DNA from 3 places in the Streptomyces sp. NPDC051776 genome. Region 1 is predicted to be linked to each of the others. Evidence: riboswitches for the same ligand, from Rfam matches in the RefSeq annotation. Region 1 holds a riboswitch; each other region holds the start of a gene.
What was found. A riboswitch is a leader RNA that binds a small molecule or an ion and turns the genes downstream of it on or off. The one in region 1 is predicted to bind thiamine pyrophosphate.
Positions count from the first base shown of each region.

Region 1 (6,447 bases):
GGAGCGACATCCCCGCCGCCGCGCGCGAGAGGCTGGCCGCCGGGCTGCTGCCCGAGCTGATGACCGTGGTGCGGCACATCTCGTGCGACGACGACACCACCCGTAAGACGCTGTGGCGGCTCTTCGACGGCACGCTCGTGGAGTCCGTGCTGATGCGCTATCCCGACCGGGTCACCATGTGCATCTCCTCGCAGGCCGGATGCGGCATGAACTGCCCGTTCTGCGCGACCGGACAGGCCGGTCTCGACCGCAACCTCTCCACCGCCGAGATCGTGCACCAGATCGTCGACGGGATGCGGGCGCTGCGCGACGGCGAGATCCCCGGAGGCCCGGCGCGGCTGTCCAACATCGTCTTCATGGGCATGGGCGAGCCGCTCGCCAACTACAACCGCGTCGTCGGCGCCGTCCGCCGCCTCACCGACCCCGCGCCCGACGGCCTCGGACTGTCACAGCGCGGTATCACCGTCTCCACCGTCGGCCTCGTCCCCGCGATGCTGCGCTTCGCCGACGAAGGCTTCAAGTGCCGTCTGGCCGTGTCTCTGCACGCCCCCGACGACGAGCTGCGCGACACCCTCGTGCCCGTCAATACCCGCTGGAAGGTGCGCGAAGTCCTCGACGCGGCCTGGGAGTACGCGGAGAAGTCCGGCCGCCGGGTCTCCATCGAGTACGCCCTGATCAGGGACATCAACGACCAGGCGTGGCGGGCCGATCTCCTCGGCCGGCTCCTGAAGAACCGCCGGGTGCACGTCAACCTCATCCCGCTCAACCCGACCCCCGGCTCGAAGTGGACCGCCTCCCGCCCCGAGGACGAGCGGGCGTTCGTCGCCGCGCTGGAGGCCCATGGTGTGCCCGTGACCGTACGGGACACCCGGGGGCAGGAGATCGACGGTGCCTGCGGGCAGCTTGCCGCAACCGAGCGCTGACGCCGCTGATACCGTGCATTCGTACAAATGAACACCTCCGACAGGGGAGCGCACCGAGCGCTGAGAGTGCGGCCAGGCGACGCCGCAGACCCTCGGACCTGATCCGGGTAATACCGGCGTAGGGAGTCACTCGACGATGTACAACAACCTTCGGCGTGCCATGGGCGCGGCGCTGATCGGCGCGCTCGGTGTCTCGGCACTGGCCGCATGCGGCGGTTCGGACGACGACGGCGCCAAGGCCGGAGACCGCAAGACGGTCACTCTTGTCACGCACGACTCGTTCCAGGCCTCACCGGGGGTCCTCAAGCAGTTCACGAAGGAGACCGGCTACAAGGTCGAGGTGCTGCGGGGTGGCGACGCCGGTTCGGCGGTGAACCAGGCTGTCCTCTCCAAGGACAATCCGCAGGGCGACGTGTTCTTCGGCGTCGACAACACACTGCTCTCCCGGGCGCTGGACGCCGGGCTGTTCACCCCGTACGAGGCGACGGACTTGGAGAAGGTCCCGGCCGCGCTCCGGCTCGACGGGGACCGGCATCGCGTCACCCCCGTCGACACCGGAGACATCTGCGTCAACTACGACCGGAAGTACTTCGCCGGCAAGAAGCTCGCGCCCCCGCGCACGTACGAGGACCTGCTCAAGCCCGCGTACAAGAACCTCCTGGTCACCGAGAACGCAGCCACCTCCTCCCCGGGCCTCGGCTTCCTCCTGGGCACCGCCGCGGCCCGTGGCGGCGACTGGCAGGACTACTGGAAGAAGCTGAAGGCCAACGGCGTCGAGGTCGTCGACGGCTGGGAGCAGGCCTACTTCGACCGGTTCTCGGGCGCGGGCAAGGGCGACAAGCCCCTCGTCGTCTCCTACGCCTCCAGCCCGCCCGCCGGGGTCCTGGAGATGAAGCCGCGGCCGAAGCAGGCGCCGACCGGCGTCGCGACCGACACCTGCTTCCGCCAGATCGAGTTCGCGGGGCTGCTGAACGGCGCCAGGAACCAGAAGGGCGGCAAGGCGCTGCTGGACTTCCTGCTGAGCAGGACGTTCCAGGAGGACGTCCCGCTGAAGATGTTCGTCAACCCCGCGCGCCAGGACGCCCGGCTGCCCGAGGTGTTCACCCGCTACGGCGAGACGATCGACAAGCCCGCGACGCTGCCGCCCGGGAAGATCGCCGAGAACCGTGAGCAGTGGGTCGAACAATGGTCCTCGCTGGTCCTGAAGTAACCACCGCCAAAGGCGCGGCCGCCCGGGCCCGGCCCCGCGGCCGCCGGCACACGGCGGTGCGGCTCGCGCTCATGGCTGTGCCCGTCGCCTTCTTCGGTGTCTTCTTCGGCTACCCGGTCGCCGCCATCGTCGGCCGGGGTCTACGGGACGGCGGGCGCTGGCAGTTGGGCAGGGCCGTCGAGACGCTCACCGACCCCGGTGTGCTGGACGTCCTGTGGTTCACCGCCTGGCAGGCGGCCGCCTCCACCGTCCTGACCCTCGCGATCGCGCTGCCGGGCGCCTATGTCTTCGCCCGCTTCGACTTCCCCGGCAAGGAGATCCTGCGGGCGGTCGTCGTCGTGCCGTTCGTGCTGCCGACGGTCGTCGTCGGCTCGGCCTTCCTCGCGCTGCTCGGGCGCGGCGGCATGCTCGACGACCTGTGGGGCTTCCGCCTGGACACCACGGTCTGGGCGATCCTCCTCGCCCATGTCTTCTTCAACTACGCGGTCGTGGTCCGTACCGTCGGAGGGCTCTGGTGCCAGCTGGACCCGCGGCAGGAGGAGGCGGCCCGGGTCCTGGGCGCGAGCCGCTTCGCGGCCTGGCGCCGGGTGACGCTGCCCGCGCTCGCACCCTCCGTCGGGGCCGCGGCCCTCATGGTGTTCCTCTTCACGTTCACCTCCTTCGGCGCCGTGCAGATCCTCGGCGGCCCGCGCTACGCGACGCTGGAGGTGGAGATCTACCGGCAGACCGCGCAGCTCCTGGACCTGCCGACCGCCGCCGTCCTCACCCTCGTCCAGTTCGCCGCGGTCGCCGCGGTCCTCGCGCTGCACGCCTGGTCGGTACGGCGCCGGGAGAGCGCCCTCGCGCTCGTGGACCCGGCGCGGACGGCGCGACGCCCGCAGGGGCCGGGTCAGTGGGCCCTGCTCGCGGGCGTGCTCGCCGTGGTCGCCGTGCTGATCCTGCTGCCGCTCGGTGTGCTGATCGAACGGTCGCTCGCCGCGCCCGGAGGCCACGGGTTCACCTTCTACCGGGCTCTGCAGTCGGCGGCCGGAAGCGGCGGCACGTTCCTCGTGGCCCCGCTGGAGGCCGTGTGGAACTCGCTGCAGTACGCCGCGGCGGCCACGGCCATCGCCCTGGTGATCGGCGTGCTCGCGGCCGCGGCCCTGACCCGCCGCGCCGGACGGCTCCTGCGGGGCTTCGACGCGCTCCTCATGCTGCCGCTGGGCACCTCCGCGGTGACCGTCGGCTTCGGCTTCCTCATCGCCCTGGACGAGCCGCCCCTCGATCTGCGCTCCTCCTGGCTGCTGGTGCCGCTGGCCCAGGCACTGGTGGGCGTGCCCTTCGTCGTACGGACCATGCTTCCCGTCCTGCGCGCCGTCGATGAGCGGCTGCGGGAGGCGGCCGCCGTCCTCGGCGCCCCCCCGCTGCGGGCCTGGCGCGAGGTGGATCTGCCGCTCGTGCGCAGGGCGCTGCTGGTGGCGGCGGGCTTTGCATTCGCGGTGTCCCTGGGGGAGTTCGGCGCGACGGTGTTCATCGCCCGGCCCGACACCCCGACGCTGCCGGTCGCCGTGGCCCGCTTCCTGGGACGTGCGGGCGCGCTCAACTACGGACAGGCGATGGCCCTGAGCACGATCCTCATGCTGTTGTGCGCGGGCGCGCTGCTGGCGCTGGAGCGCTTCGCGCCCCGCGTCACCGGGGCACCGGCCGACCGCCCGGGAGGGTTCTAGATGTCCCTGCTGCAACTGGACGGCGTGACCGTACGCTTCGGCGGCCGCGCGGTGGTCGATGCGGTGGACCTGGAGGTCGCCGAACACGAGACCGTCTGCGTCCTCGGGCCCAGCGGCAGCGGAAAATCCACCCTGCTGCGCGCGGTCGCCGGGCTTCAACGGGCCGATGCGGGGCGGGTGTTGCTCGCCGGGCGGGACCAGAGCGGTGTGCCCGCTCACCGGCGCGGGGTCGGCCTGATGTTCCAGGACCACCAGCTGTTCCCGCAGCGGGACGTGGGCGGCAACGTCGCCTTCGGGCTGCGGATGCGCGGCACCCCGCGCGCGGAAGCGCGTCGTACGGTCGAGGAGTTGCTGGATCTGGTCGGGCTGCCCGGGGCGCAGCGACGGGCCGTCACGGCACTGTCCGGCGGCGAGCAGCAGCGGGTGGCGCTCGCCCGTGCCCTCGCACCGGAACCGAAGCTGCTGATGCTCGACGAGCCGCTCGGCCAGCTCGACCGGAGCCTGCGGGAGCGCCTGGTCGTCGAACTGCGTGCGCTCTTCGAGCGGTTGGGGACGACGGTGCTGGCCGTCACCCACGACCAGGGGGAGGCGTTCGCCCTCGCCGACCGGGTGGTGGTGATGCGCGAGGGCCGAATCGAGCAGACCGGCACGCCGCTGGAGGTGTGGCAGCGTCCGGCTTCGGAGTTCGTCGCCCGCTTCCTCGGCTTCGACAACGTGGTCCGCGCGACCGTACGGGGTGAGGCGGCCGAGACCCCGTGGGGCAGGATCCCCGTACCGCCGGGGTCCGGCGAGGGGAGGCGCCGGCTGCTGGTCCGCCCGGCAGGCGTTCGGGTCGTCCCGGTCGCCGACGGCCTGCGGTGCAGCGTCGCGGCCCGCACCTTCCGCGGCAACCACGTTGCGTTGCTGCTCCACCCCGCGGAAGGGCCGCGGCTGGAGGCCGCCTGTGCCCTGCACGACGCCCCCGAGCCGGGTGCGACGGTGGGCGTCACGTTCCGCGGCGAGGACGTCGTCGTACTGCCCTCCGCCGGCTGAACGGGACGCCGGGGAGGGCAGCGAGGGGTCCGGTGAGGAGGACGCCGAGTTTCACGCCGTCGGGGTCATGTCGAAGGCGGTGGGGGTCAGGTCGAGAGGGGCAGGGCGGCGAGTTCGGCCACCGCCCAGGAGATGGGAGCGAGGACGACGACCATCACCATGCCGCGCAGCAGGGCCGCACGGCGCAGCAGCGAAGGCGAGGCCCCGATCCGCAGCAGTGCCGCCGTCGTGTCGCTGCGCGCGCCCTTGGTCTCCAGGGCGACGGTCAGGACGGTCGCTGTGGCGCAGGCCATGATCAGGGCCGCACCCACCCCGGTCAGCGGCCCGAACGGCCGGTGGCCGGTGGAGTCGAGCGCCGTCCCGTAGAGCTGGGTCGCGGCGAGTGCGCCCGAGGCGACCGCGCACAGTACACCCAGCGGGCGGCCCAGCCGCGTCGACTCCTCCTGCAGCACACGGCCGGACAGCAGCCGCAGGGCGCCGGGGCGGCCCGAGGCCAGCAGCTTGCCGCAGAGGTGCGTCAGGCCGGGGCAGGCCAGGACGAGCCCGATCACGATGAGCACCCAGCCGCCGACCACACCCGGCGGGATGTTGTCCAGCCGGCCCGGCAGCGGCAGCAGGCTGTCGGAAGAGGCCGGGGTGGTTCTGGCCGCGTACGAGCCGAGGGCGATCCCGGCCGCCGTCAGCGCCACACCCCAGGGCAGCCCCGTCGAGACGCTCGCGCTCGCGGACGCCGGCGGCCCGTCGGCCGCCGCGGGGCGGCTCGGCTCCGGGGAGTTGTCGGGGGCGGGCTTGCGCGGCCGCAACGCGATGGCGGTGGTCGTACCGGATAGCAACGGCACGACGAAGAGCAGGGTCAGCAGGCCGGCGTAGGGCAGCGGATGCCCGGCACCGAGCATGTCCGCCACACCGCTGTGCGGCGCGCGGCCGACGTCCCCCCGCAGCCCCAGGAAGGCGACCAGCGCGAACACGCTGCCCAGCGTGCAGGACACGGCCGTTGACACGGCGGCGAGCAGAGCCATGCCGAGCGGGCCGAGCCCGACCGACGACAGCCCCGGCTGCGTACGTGCCGCCGGGTCCGTACGGGCGACGGCGACGGAGAGTTGGACGACAGCGGCGATCGGGACGAGGCACCACAGGAGGCGGAAGGCCGAGCCGGCCGCCTGCTCGGGATGCGCCAGCGCGTGGCCGAGCGCGGACAGCAGCAGGAAGCCGACGCCGGCGGAGGCCGCGGCGACCATCAACCGCCGCAGCAGGACGAGGGGATGGGTGCCGCGAGCTAGACGGAGAGCGAGCACTCGGCTCTACCCTCCTTGTCCGGAAAGGGGATGCCACCGACCCGGCGGCCGTCCACCAGCGCGACGGTACGGTCCGCGAGCGCCGCCACCTCGGCGTCGTGGGTGGCGAGCACGACCGTGATGCCGTGCGAGCGCGCGGCCGTGGTGAGCGTGCGCAGTACATGGGCGCGGTCGGCGCGGTGCAGGGGCGCGGAGGGCTCGTCGGCGAAGAGCACCGCCGGCTCCGAGGTCAGAGCCCTGGCGATGGCGATGCGCTGCCGCTGCGCCTGGAGCATCGCGGA
Region 1 covers NZ_JBFAYQ010000015.1:50,551-56,997, forward strand. Annotated here, with positions in the region: gene rlmN (23S rRNA (adenine(2503)-C(2))-methyltransferase RlmN) at 1-923, shown strand, start outside; TPP riboswitch at 956-1,065, shown strand; gene AB0M26_RS14640 (thiamine ABC transporter substrate-binding protein) at 1,060-2,133, shown strand; gene AB0M26_RS14645 (iron ABC transporter permease) at 2,109-3,839, shown strand; gene AB0M26_RS14650 (ABC transporter ATP-binding protein) at 3,840-4,871, shown strand; gene AB0M26_RS14655 (hypothetical protein) at 4,958-6,166, opposite strand; gene AB0M26_RS14660 (ATP-binding cassette domain-containing protein) at 6,148-6,447, opposite strand, start outside.

Region 2 (6,447 bases), on a different contig from region 1:
GTGCCCAGCCGATGAAGAGCGACCCCAGCAGCCCGATCAGCAACAGGGAGACCAGTGTGCCGAGGGCGGCCACCGACGTCCGCGCGCTGAGGCCGTGGCAGGAGTAGAGGGCGATCAGCATGATCGTGCTGCTCCCGACGATCGCCACGATCAGGGGGTTCGAACCGTGCAGGATCGCCGGGAGGATGAAGAACGACAGCACGGCGAAGCTGACGGCGAGGGCGATCAGCGCCATGAGTCCCCGCATCCGGCCCACCACCACGACGGCGAGTGCGAAGATCCCCGCGAGCAGTGCCATGGGGAACCCGCGGTCCACATCGGTGACCGAGTACTGCAGCTCTGGCGGGGCGTCAGGCGCGTACGCGACGACGACCCCTTGGCCGGTGGTGAGTTGGCGCGGTGCGCCGGGCTCCACGATCTCCTGGAACCTCCGGCCCGCGTCCCTGCCCGAAGTCACCTCGACCGTCGCGCGCTTGCAGGTGCCGCGCGCCGTCTGCCCGCCGCCGGGCTGCCGCTGCGAACCATCGGCCGGCGGGGGCTGCTGCGGCCGGGCGTTGACCTCCCTGCAGTCGACCTCCTCGACCTTTACGACCCGACCGGACTCGGTCTGCCGGTCGAAGCCGAGTCCGGACCGCTCGTGCTCGGGGACACCGCCCGGCCACAGCACGATCAAACCGGCCAGGACAGCCGCGGCGAACGGGATCAACACCGCGGCGATGACCTTGCGGAGGTGCTGGGAGACGGGCGCGGCGGGCCCGTGGCTGTGGCTGTGGCTGTGGCTGTGATGGTGGGGCTCGGGCTCGGGTGTCACAGCCCGCATCATCGCAAAGACGGCTGACCGCGCGATGCCCCGCCGTCCGCTTCGCATCCGCAGCCTCTCCGACCGGCCCTCGGCTCCGCCGTGGGAGTCCCCCTTTTCCCGTCCCGGAACCACCCGTTACGGTGGTGGCGCCTTTGCACACGCGGGAGCTCGGAGCACCGGGCTGAGAGGGCGCTGACCTCCGTACGGGGTGTCCGGCCGATGCCGGGGACCGTCCGCGGAAGCCGCTGCGTCGACCGCCGAACCTGTTACCGGGTAATGCCGGCGTAGGGAGTAGGTCTCATGACCATTCACGATGCACGCACGTCTGCCAGCAGCGACTCGTCCGAGATCGGCTGGCACAAGGACTACGTGACCGGCTCGCGCCCGGACTTGAGGGTCCCCGTGCGGCGAGTGCACCTCACCAACGGGCAGGACGTCACGCTCTACGACACCTCGGGCCCGTACACCGACCCCACCCTGGAAACCGATGTCCGGCGCGGCCTCGCGCCGGTGCGGGAGAACTGGATCATCGCCCGGGGCGACACGGAGGAGTACGCCGGCCGGCCGGTGCGTCCCGAGGACGACGGCATCAAGCACACCTCGCCGCGCGGCGGACTGCGCAATCTGGACGCGGTCTTCCCCGGCCGCCCGCGCCTTCCCCGGCGCGGGCGCGACGGCAGGGCCGTGACCCAGCTCGCGTACGCGCGCCGTGGCGAGATCACGGCGGAGATGGAGTACGTGGCGCTCCGCGAGAAGGTCTCGCCCGAGGTCGTCCGTGAGGAGATCGCCGCCGGCCGCGCCGTCCTCCCGGCGAACGTGAACCACCCGGAGATCGAGCCGATGATCATCGGCAAGCGGTTTCTGGTGAAGGTCAACGCCAACATCGGTAATTCCGCGGTCACTTCGTCCATCGAGGAGGAGGTGGAGAAGATGACCTGGGCGACCCGCTGGGGTGCCGACACGGTCATGGACCTCTCCACCGGCCGCAACATCCACACCACCCGCGAGTGGGTGCTGCGCAATTCCCCCGTCCCCATCGGCACCGTGCCCCTCTACCAGGCGCTGGAGAAGGTCGACGGCAAGGCTGAGGAACTGACCTGGGAGATCTACAAGGACACCGTCATCGAGCAGGCCGAGCAGGGCGTCGACTACATGACGGTCCACGCCGGCGTCCGTCTGCCGTACGTCCCGCTGACGGCGCGCCGCAAGACCGGCATCGTCTCGCGCGGCGGCTCGATCATGGCGGCCTGGTGCCTGGCCCACCACAAGGAGTCGTTCCTCTACGAGCACTTCGAGGATCTCTGCGACATCCTTGCCTCCTACGACGTCACGTACTCGCTCGGCGACGGCCTGCGGCCCGGCTCGATCGCCGACGCCAACGACGAGGCGCAGTTCGCCGAGCTGAAGACGCTCGGCGAACTGAACCGGATCGCCAAGGCCCGCGGCGTGCAGACGATGATCGAGGGCCCGGGCCACGTCCCGATGCACAAGATCAAGGAGAACGTCGACCTCCAGCAGGAGATCTGCGAGGAGGCCCCGTTCTACACGCTGGGCCCGCTGACCACCGACGTCGCGCCCGCTTACGACCACATCACCTCGGGCATCGGCGCGGCGATGATCGCCTGGTGGGGCACGGCGATGCTCTGCTACGTCACGCCCAAGGAGCACCTTGGACTTCCGGACCGGGACGATGTGAAGACCGGCGTCATCACGTACAAGATCGCCGCCCACGCGGCGGACCTGGCGAAGGGGCACCCGGGGGCGCAGGAGTGGGACGACGCGCTGTCGGACGCGCGTTTCGAGTTCCGCTGGGAGGATCAGTTCAACCTGGCCCTCGACCCGGACACGGCCCGCGCCTTCCACGACGAGACGCTCCCGGCGGAGCCGGCGAAGACCGCGCATTTCTGCTCGATGTGCGGCCCGAAATTCTGCTCGATGAAGATCAGTAGAAGCATCACCGAGCAGTTCGGCGGAGACGCGGCCGGGGCGACGGCGGAGGAGGTCGCCGAGGGGATGCTCCAGAAGTCGAGGGAGTTCGCGGCGAGCGGGAACCGGGTGTACCTGCCGCTTGCCGACTAGGAGGGCAGTCCGGTTGAGGCCCTTCCCCCTGGGCGGGCCTCAACCAGGTCCGGGTCCGCGCTCCGTGCCCGTAGTCACGAGCTGTGCCCGCGTCGTCGACTTTCTGAGCGCCGCCGTCGTCCACCGCTTCCTGACCTGCTCACCTCGGCCGGACCTGAAGGTCGATGACCTTCACAGGATCATTCGTGAAGGTTCGCACTCCGCGTTCCCGCGCGAAAGCGCTCCCCGAGTCCTGAGCATTGCCCTGGAAGTCTCGGCAACGTAGGCGAGGACGAAGACGCCTTCGGCGATCAGACTGAGGATCCCGTAGGGCGGTTCCCAGTCCTCTTCATGGAAGCCGGGCAATCCGACGGTGCGGGACAGGAGGAAGCCGACGAACATGCCGGCCGTGACCAGCGTGCCGATCAGCCATGCGGGAGTCGAATTCCGCCGGGCCAGGCCTCCGGCGGTGTAGAGCAGCGCGAGGCCGCCGACCAGGAAGAGGATTCCGACGTAAGGCATTTCCTCCAGATATTCCGGGGTGAGCAGGAGATGGATTACCGCGGTTGTGAGAGCGCACAAGGCGGCTGTTCCTCGCAGCGCAATGCTGATCGCAGAGGAAGTCATTCGCACTCCTCGGGGAATCTTTGGCGGCGAGCACGCCGTCGATCTGTGGATCTGGTGGGATAGGCGACCAAAGGGCAGTGGGCGGGCAGCGCCTGCGCAGCGCCGCTGCACGGTTTGCCGCGGCGACGGGGGCCCACCCGGTCAGGCGGGGGCCACCGGAGAGCGCAATCTCGTGCGGGTAGTGAATCTGCCGCGGGGGAGGGAGGGCTCGAAGCTGTAATGCGAAGGGGGCCATGGCAGCGTGCTCCTGATGAATCGGCGGCCCGAACGGCCGCGTCCACTTCCAGGTTGGACGTGCGCTGCACCAGGACTCGCTCACGTTCTCTTCAGAACCGGTAAAGATCTACCGGCGAGGGCCCGATGGTGCGCGCGGCAGGGGCTCACCGGGCCGATTCCGTGTCCGATCGTGGAGCCTGAGGAAAGGGCCGCGGCTTCGAGGCCAACCTCTCCACCACTCAACCCGGTTGCAGTGATCCGCATGGGCACGAAAGGGGAGGAGCCCCTGGCCGTACGGCGATCGCAGGACCTGGCCGGCGGGTCAGGACGTCAGAGCGGAGAGCGCCGCCTTCGCCGCGGTGATGGCGCCCTTCTCCATCTCCGCGGCTCCCGGCGCCTTCTCGTTGTCGAAGTCGGCCCCGTTGTAGGTCACGGTGACCAATGCGTTCGCCTTCCGGACGACGACCGTGACCTCGCGGGTCTCCTGGCCGTCGTCCTCGGTGAGTTTCGAGCCGACCGACGCCTCGTCGCCGAGGCCGCCGGTGTCGCTGGCCAGCTCGCGGTTGTCGTAGATCGTGCGAGCGGATTTGTCGTCGGTGACCTCGAACGTCACATCGAGCCAGCGGTAGTCGAACCCTTTCAGCTTGTTCCAGGCGCAGCCCGTACGGCGCTTGGGGTCGCTCGTGTCGAGTTCCTTGCCCTCCGCCTTCGCGCCGGGGACCAGCTCCTTCACCGTCGCCGCGGGAATGGCCGCACACGCGGAGGGGGCCTCGTCGATCGCAGGCGCGGCTGTCGCGGTCCGCTCGGGGCCGGACGCGGGCGCGTCGGAGCGGGCCTCCTCGGCGGGGCGGGCCATGGCCCAACCTGCCGTGGCGAGCACGGCGACCGGCAGGAGCCGGGCGGTCAGCGTCAGATGCAGAGACGGCACAGCGGCGTTCTCTTCGGTCGTGGGGGTGCGACCCCATGAGATTGCCATACGAATCCGGCCACGAACAGACGTGCCGGGCACCCGGTACGACGCGGCCGGTTGGAGGCCTCGGAACGGCCGGGGGCGCGCGGACTCCGCGTCGCCACCGAAACCCGTCCTCTACGTCGGCTCGTGCTCCGGCCCGCCGTACTCCGGGCTCGTGTAGCCGGGACTCTCGAACGAGGGGCGGGTCGAGGTCTCCTCCGGACCGCCCTCCGTGCTGAACGCCGGCCGCGAATAGCCCAGATGGGGCGTACGGTGCTGCGCCTCCGCGCCGCCGTGCGCGCTGCCCTGTCCGCCGTGCGCGCTGTCCTCCGCGCCGCCGTACTCGCTGCCCTTTCCGCCGCCCTGCGCGCCCTCCCCGCTCCTGCGGGCCGGGGCCGCCGGGTCGGCCAGCGCCTCGCGGAAGAACGGCAGGACGCCGCGTTCCAGCAGGGCCTGCCGCCATGCCTCTCTCGCACGGCCGAGCTCCAACGCTCGTTCGTCCTGCGCCGAGGCGCGCAGCGAGCTGGAGCCGTTGCGCAGCGCGGTGAGCAGAAGGCCGGCCATGGCCAGGACGACGCCGCCGGCGGTCAGGGCCACGAACACCCAGCCCGTATTGATCAGCGGGGCGGCGGCGGGCTCGTCCGCGTCGACGGCGCGCAGCACGTAGCCGACGAGTAGGAAGATCACGGCTGCGATGGCGGCCAGCAGGGGAGCGAGGACGCAGACGATGGCGACGAGACCCGCGCCCGTGGCCTCGGCCGGACCGGTCATGGCCGCGGCGAGCCCGATCGCGCCGCCGCCGTCCTGCCCGGTGGCGGTCCCGGACTCCGTGCCGTGGACCGCATCGGACGACGGCGAGCGCAGCTGATCGCGCAGTTTGACGTAGTCCTGGTACTCGGCCGCTGCGCAGGAGGATATGGCGGCGGAGGCGGCGAGCGCCATGGTGCGCAACTGCTCGGTGTTGAGCCGGCGGCCCACTTCGGCCAGATCCGGCCGGCTGCTCGCCGTGCGCAGCGCCTCGCCGAGGATCCGCTCGAACTCCGGGCGGTCCTCGGGAAGCAGATGCGGAGCGCTGTTCATGTGCATCCCCCGGTGCTCCGTAGGCCTGCGTGCCGGCTCTCACCGGGCAGTTGGGCGGAAACGGAGGAGAGCCTGCTACGGATAAGCCGATGGTAGAGCGGTTACGGCGCAGGGTGACAGGGGGTTTCCGGAAAATGCCCGCTTCGCGGAGGCGACCTGTGCCCGTATGTCCCCGTCCGTAATCCTCAATCGCTCAACGGCAGTTGAACGACGAGCAGCTTTCCGGCCATTGTGACCCCGCCGTCCATGGCGATGGCGAGCCCGTCGGCGTAGACGTGCGGTCCCTGGACGTCCGGCCCCGCGCCGTCCTCGGCGTCCTCCGAACCCACCTCGCCGAGCAGGTACGGAATGGGGCTGTGGCCGTGGACGATGCGCCGGCCGCCGTACCGCGACAGCAGCTCGTGGACGGCCTGCGGCCCGGATTCGTCGCGGAAGGCGAAACGCTTGGTGAACTTGCGGAAGAGATCCCAGCATTCGTCCGCGTCGTTGCGCTGAAGGATCTCGGTGACCCGGTCGTTGACCGCCTCGATCGAGTCACCGAACTCCAGGTAGGCGGTCGTGTCGGAGTGGACGAGCAGGTGCGCGTCCTCCTCGGCGATGGCGTCCAGCCGGGACATCCACTGCAGGTGGTGGTCCTCCAGGCGCTCCATGTCGCTGCGCTGGCCGCCGTTGAGGAGCCAGGCGGCCTGGAAAGAGGCCGTGCCCGCACCGG
Region 2 covers NZ_JBFAYQ010000002.1:250,675-257,121, forward strand. Annotated here, with positions in the region: gene AB0M26_RS03135 (YibE/F family protein) at 1-811, opposite strand, end outside; TPP riboswitch at 953-1,110, shown strand; gene thiC (phosphomethylpyrimidine synthase ThiC) at 1,103-2,881, shown strand; gene AB0M26_RS03145 (hypothetical protein) at 3,053-3,487, opposite strand; gene AB0M26_RS03150 (hypothetical protein) at 4,026-4,631, opposite strand; gene AB0M26_RS03155 (hypothetical protein) at 4,791-5,741, opposite strand; gene AB0M26_RS03160 (metallophosphoesterase) at 5,921-6,447, opposite strand, start outside.
Region 2: it holds a riboswitch for thiamine pyrophosphate, as region 1 does, so the genes downstream of both, thiC (phosphomethylpyrimidine synthase ThiC) here and AB0M26_RS14640 (thiamine ABC transporter substrate-binding protein) in region 1, are expected to answer to the same signal.

Region 3 (6,447 bases), on a different contig from region 1:
GGGGCCGATCGTTGCTGCCACGGCTCGTGCCAAGGGCCGGAGCCGGGCACCCGCCCTCAGCGCAGGACCGCCGCCTTGAGCGGTACGGACGGGTCCGCGGCCCGTTCCGGATCGATCCGAGCGCCCTGTTCGATGAGTCGGCGCCCCTGCGCCAGATCCCGCGGCCGGCCCACGGCCAGCAGCGCCACCAGGGCTCCGTCGCTCAGCCAGCAGACCGACCACGAGGCGCCCGTCGGGTCGCCCCGCCAGACCGTGGCGTCGGCGGCGGCGTGGTGCCCCGCGTACTGGACGAACCGGCCGAACTGCTCGGACCAGAAGTAGGGCACCGGGTCGTAGACCGAGCCGCCCGTCTCCTCACCGACGATGTTGGCGGCGACCGTGCGCGGCTCCTGGAGCGCGTTGTCCCAGTGGTGTACGAGCAGGCGCACCCCGTAGCGGCCGGACGGGAAGGACGCGCAGTCGCCCACCGCGTAGACATCGGGCTGTGAGGTGCGCAGGCGCTCGTCGGCGCGCACGGAGCCGTCGGGGCACAGCTCCACACCGGAGTTGGTCAGCCAGGCCGTGGTGGGGCGTGCACCGACACCGACGAGCACGGCGTCCGCGCGCAGCCGCTGCCCGTCCTCCAGCACCACCGCGCCCGCCTCGACCACCGCCACCCTGGCGCCGGTGATCAGCCGGGCCCCGCTGTCGGCGTACCAGGCGGCCATGTGCTCGGCGACGTCCGCCGGGAGCGCCCCGGCGAGCGGCCGGTCCGCGGCCTCGACGACCGTCACCGGGCAGCCGGCCTCGCGTGCCGCGGTCGCGAACTCCGCGCCGATCCAGCCCGCTCCGACCACCACCACCTCCTGCCGGCCCTCGAGCACGGGGCGCAACCGTTCCGCGTCGTCGAGGGTGCGCAGCACGTACACGCCGGGTTCGGCCTCGGTGCCGGGCAGGGTGACAGGTTCGGCGCCGGTGGCGATGACCAGCGTGTCGTACGGGACGGGTCCGTCCACGGTCTCCAGGACGTGCTGCTCCGGGCGGAGCGCGGTCACGTGGCGGCCCAGCATCAGATCGATGCCCAGGGCCGGGAAGTCGACCTCGAGGGCGGAACCGTCGGCCTTGCCGAGCAGCACGGCCTTGGAGAGCGGCGGCCGGTCGTACGGCTCGTGCGACTCGGCCCCCAGCAGCGTGATCGAGCCCCTCCAGCCACGTTCGCGCAGAGCGACCGCGGTCTGCACCCCGGCCATGCCGGCGCCGACGATCACGACTCGCTGCTCTCGCTGCATGTCATCGCTCACACGATCACTCTAGGACGGCGACGAGGGCGAGCCGCAGACGCGCGCACCGAGATCTCTGACACAGCATCACGTACGACGGCCTGTGCCGGAGGCCGGACGCCCCTCGTCCACACAGGGCGCCACTCCCTTACTCGCTGTCGGAGCCAGGGACTATGGTGGCGGACCGAGAGCACTCGCGGGAGCCCGGACGCACCGGGCTGAGAGGGAGGCTGGGCGGCCTCCGACCGTACGAACCTGATCCGGGTCATGCCGGCGAAGGGAGGGGCCAGGCGCCCATGCACGCATCCGACAACACCGGTTCGGGCGGTTCCGGCAGACGGGACGCACCGGCGTCCGCGGGCTACGACGTCCTCGTCGTCGGGGGCGGGATCATCGGCCTCGTCACGGCCTGGCGTGCCGCCCAGCGCGGTCTGCGCACGGCGGTCGCCGATCCGTCGCCGGGCGGCGGTGCCGCCCAGGTCGCCGCCGGCATGCTGGCGGCCGTCACCGAACTCCACTACGGCGAGGAGACCCTGCTCGGCCTCAACCTCGCCTCCGCCGAGCGCTATCCGGACTTCGCGGCCGAACTGCGGGAAGCGAGCGGACTGGACATCGGCTATCGCGCCTGCGGCACTCTCGCCATCGCGCTGGACGCCGACGATCGCGTCCATATGCGCGAACTGCACGCGCTGCAGCTCCGGTACGGGCTCGACTCGCAGTGGCTGACCGGGCGCGAGTGCCGCCGACTGGAGCCGATGCTCGCCCCGGGCGTCCGCGGCGGCCTGCGCGTGGACGGCGACCATCAGGCCGACCCGCGCCGCCTCGCCGCCGCCCTCGTCAGGGCCTGCGAGCGCGCCGGTGTGGAGCTGCACCGCCGCTGTGCCCGGAGGCTCACGGTTCTGGGCGACCGGGCCGCGGGCGCGGTTCTCGACGACGGCAGCGAGCTCGCCGCGGAGCAGACCGTCCTCGCGGCGGGGAGCCGGAGCGGACGGCTCGACGGGGTGCCGGAGCACGTGGTGCCGCCGGTGCGGCCCGTCAAGGGACAGGTGCTGCGGCTGCGCGTCCCCGACACGTATGCGCCGTTCCTGTCGCGGACCGTACGGGCCGTGGTGCGCGGCGGGCAGGTCTACCTCGTACCGCGGGAGAGCGGCGAGCTGGTGGTCGGCGCCACGAGCGAGGAGCTGGGCTGGGACACCACCGTCACCGCGGGCGGCGTCTACGAACTGCTGCGGGACGCCCATGAGTTGGTGCCCGGCCTCACCGAACTGCCACTCGTCGAGACCCGCGCGGGGCTTCGACCCGGCTCGCCGGACAACGCCCCCCTGCTGGGGCCGACCGAGCTGCCGGGACTGCATCTGGCGACCGGGCACTACCGCAACGGTGTGCTGCTCACGCCGGTCACGGGAGATGCGATGGCCGAGGTGCTGGCCACCGGTGAACTCCCCGAGGAGGCCCGGCCGTTCACCCCCCGCCGTTTCGCGTCCGCATCCCGCCGACTCCAGGAGCTGACCGTATGACCGTCTCGGTGAACGGAGAGCCGCGGGACGTCCCCGCGGGGACCACCCTCGACGAGGTGGTCGCGACCCTCACCACCGCGCCCTCCGGTGTCGCCGCCGCGCTCAACGAGACCGTCGTGCCGCGCGGCCAGTGGGCCGGCACGCCGCTGGGCGACGGCGACCGCGTCGAGGTGCTCACCGCGGTCCAGGGGGGCTGATCCGGACGATGACCGACACGGAATTGCGCAGCGGGGCGTACGACCACGGACGCGGGACCCGGGCCGCAGGGACCGTAACCGCGGAAACCGGGGACCGGACCGCCGGGGCCAGGAACGGAACCGCCGGAACCGGGGACCGGACCGCCGGCGCCAGGAACGGAACCGCCGGAACCGGGGACCCGACCGCCGGGACCCATGAAACCGGGAGCCGGACCGCCGGAACCAGGGACACGACCGCCGGAACCGTGGACCCGACCGCCGGGACCCATGGAACCGGGGGCCGCGGCGCCGGGGCCGACCCGGGCGCCGATGCCCTCACCATCGGCGGCACCACGTTCGGCTCCCGGCTGATCATGGGGACCGGCGGTGCGCCGAGCCTGGAGGTGCTGGAGCGCGCGCTGGTCGCCTCCGGCACGGAGTTGACCACGGTGGCGATGCGCCGCCTGGACCCGACGGTGCACGGTTCGGTGCTCTCCGTACTGGACCGGCTCGGCATCCGAGTCCTGCCGAACACCGCCGGCTGCTTCACCGCGGGCGAGGCCGTGCTCACCGCCCGCCTGGCCCGGGAGGCGCTCGGCACCGACTGGATCAAGCTGGAGGTCGTTGCGGACGAACGCACCCTGCTGCCCGACCCGGTCGAGTTGCTGGATGCGGCGGAGATCCTGGTCGACGACGGCTTCACCGTGCTCCCGTACACCAACGACGACCCGGTCCTGGCGCGGAAGCTGGAGGACGCGGGCTGCGCCGCGATCATGCCGCTGGGCTCCCCCATCGGTTCCGGACTCGGCATCCGCAATCCGCACAACTTCCAGCTCATCACCGAGCGGGCGCACGTCCCCGTGATCCTCGACGCGGGGGCGGGCACCGCCTCGGACGCGGCGCTCGCAATGGAACTGGGCTGTGCGGCGGTCATGCTCGCATCCGCCGTGACGCGGGCCCAGGAACCGGTACTGATGGCCGAGGCGATGCGGCATGCGGTCGAGGCGGGGCGGCTGGCGCACCGCGCGGGCCGGATCCCGCGGCGCCACTTCGCCGAGGCGTCCTCCCCGGTGGAGGGAGTCGCGGTGCTGGACCCGGAGCGGCCGGCATTCGGGTAGCGGCACGCCCCTGCCGCCCGGCCCCTGCCGCCCGGCTCCGGCCGCGAGCCGGGCCGGCCCCCGCACTCCCGGACCACCACACCGGAACGGCCTGCCCCACGCGCGCGGTACGGCCCGGGCGGCCCGGGCGCACTAGCGTTGGTCGAGGCGGAGACCGGAGACCGGAGGTGGCCTGTGAGCGTCGACCTGATCGAGCGCGAGGCGTACGTCCCCGCCCCGGTGGAGCGGGTCTGGCGGGTGCTGACCACCGCGGAGCACATCCGGACCTGGTACGCCTTCGGGGGCGCCGAGGTGGATCTGCGCCCACGCGGAGCACTGCGCTTCCGCTGGGACGATCACGGGGAGTTCCACGCGCGCGTGGAGCTGGTCGAGGCACCCACCCGCTTCGTCTTCCGGCTGGCCACAAGCCCGGACCGGCCGCCCGAGCGGGGCGACGCGACCCTCGTCGAGTTCACGCTCGCGCCGGAGGGCGAGGGCACCCGCGTCATCGTCGCGGAGACGGGGATCGAGGCACTCGACATGCCCGACGAGGCCAAGGCGCAGCACGCGGAGTACGCGCGCATGGCGTGGACGGCGGCGCTGGAGGAGCTCGGCGCCATCGCCGCCGCGTCACACGGCTGACCCGGGCCCGCGCCGTCCCTGGCACGGAGTTGCCCCGCCCGCGGCGGACCCGCCCCCCGACCGTGCCCCTGGCCGGTCTCCTCTGCTGTCACTGTTCCGCTGCAGTCCCGCACAGTACGGTCCTGGTGGACAGTTGTGTCCGCGGTGGCTCGTAGACTGCGTGATCGTGGATACGACCCTCCAGGACCCGCTCGTCGGGCAGGTGCTCGACGGCCGCTACCGCGTGGACGCACGGATCGCAGTCGGCGGTATGGCCACGGTCTACCGGGCCGTGGACACCCGTCTCGACCGGGTGCTGGCCCTCAAGGTGATGCACCCGGGCCTCGCCTCCGACGGCGCGTTCGTCGACCGCTTCATCCGCGAGGCCAAGTCGGTGGCCAGGCTGGCCCACCCGAACATCGTGGGCGTGTACGACCAGGGCACCGACGGCCACTACGTCTATCTGGCGATGGAGTACGTCGCCGGGTGCACGCTCCGCGACGTGCTGCGCGAGCGTGGCGCCCTCCGGCCTCGCGCGGCCCTCGACATCCTGGAGCCGGTCCTCGCCGCCCTCGGCGCCGCCCACCGCGCCGGTCTCGTCCACCGGGACATGAAGCCGGAGAACGTTCTGATCGGCGACGACGGCCGGGTCAAGGTCGCCGACTTCGGACTCGTACGGGCCGTGGACACCAACACCACCGTCTCCTCCGGGTCCCTGCTCGGCACCGTCTCGTATCTCGCACCGGAGCAGATCGAGCACGGCGTCTCCGACACCCGCGCCGATGTCTACGCCTGCGGGGTCGTGCTGTACGAGATGCTCACCGGCTCCCGCCCGCACAGCGGCGACACCCCGGCCCAGGTGCTCTACCAGCACCTGCACAAGGACATCGTTCCGCCGTCCGTGGCCGTGCCGGGGATGGCTCCCCAGCTCGACGGCCTGATGGCTGCGGCCACCGCCCGCAACCCCGAACTGCGCCCCGTCGACGCGGTGGCGCTGCTCGCGGCCACCCGGGACGCCCGCGCCACGCTCACCGACGAGCAGCTCGACGCCGTACCGCCGCAGGCCGTGGCGGACGGAACCGGCGGGGCGCCCGGATCCGAGGACCGTACGAGCGTCATCCCGCTCGTGGCCGGTGCGTCGAGCGGCGATGACGCGATCAACCGGACCAGCCTGCTGGACATGGAGCCCGAGGGCCCGTCCCGGCCCAGCGCGGAAGCGGGCGGGGGCCGGGCGAGGCGGCGCCCGCCGCGGCGCGGTGTGCTCGCCCTCGTGACGGCCGTGCTGCTGGCGCTGGGGATCGGCGCGGGGGTCTGGTACATCAACTCCGGTCAGTTCACGCGCGTCCCCGGTGTGCTGGCGATGCCGCGGGACGAGGCGGAGAAGAAGCTCCGGGACGCGGGGCTCGACACCCGCGCCACCGAGGAGTTCAGCACCAATGTCGACCGCGGCAAGGTCATCGCCACGAATCCGGCGCCCGGCAACCGCATCCGCGGCAACGGCACGGTGACGATCGTCGTCTCCAAGGGCCCCGAGGTCGTCAAGATCCCGAGCCTGGAGGGCATGCCCCTGGCGAAGGCCAAGGCCGAACTGAGGAAGCTGGGCCTGGCCCCCGGCATCGTCCGCCGGGAGTTCAGCGATCAGGCCCCGCAGGGAACAGTTCTCCGCACGGAACCGGGCTCCGGTGTAAAGCGCAGGCCCGGCTCCGCCGTCGCGATCACCGTCAGCAAGGGCGAGCCCGTCGAGGCGCCGGACGTGGTAGGCGACCGGCTCCGGGAC
Region 3 covers NZ_JBFAYQ010000006.1:101,935-108,381, forward strand. Annotated here, with positions in the region: gene AB0M26_RS07670 (FAD-dependent oxidoreductase) at 57-1,268, opposite strand; TPP riboswitch at 1,453-1,544, shown strand; gene thiO (glycine oxidase ThiO) at 1,556-2,776, shown strand; gene thiS (sulfur carrier protein ThiS) at 2,773-2,973, shown strand; gene AB0M26_RS07685 (thiazole synthase) at 3,294-4,070, shown strand; gene AB0M26_RS07690 (SRPBCC domain-containing protein) at 4,245-4,691, shown strand; gene pknB (Stk1 family PASTA domain-containing Ser/Thr kinase) at 4,858-6,447, shown strand, end outside.
Region 3: it holds a riboswitch for thiamine pyrophosphate, as region 1 does, so the genes downstream of both, thiO (glycine oxidase ThiO) here and AB0M26_RS14640 (thiamine ABC transporter substrate-binding protein) in region 1, are expected to answer to the same signal.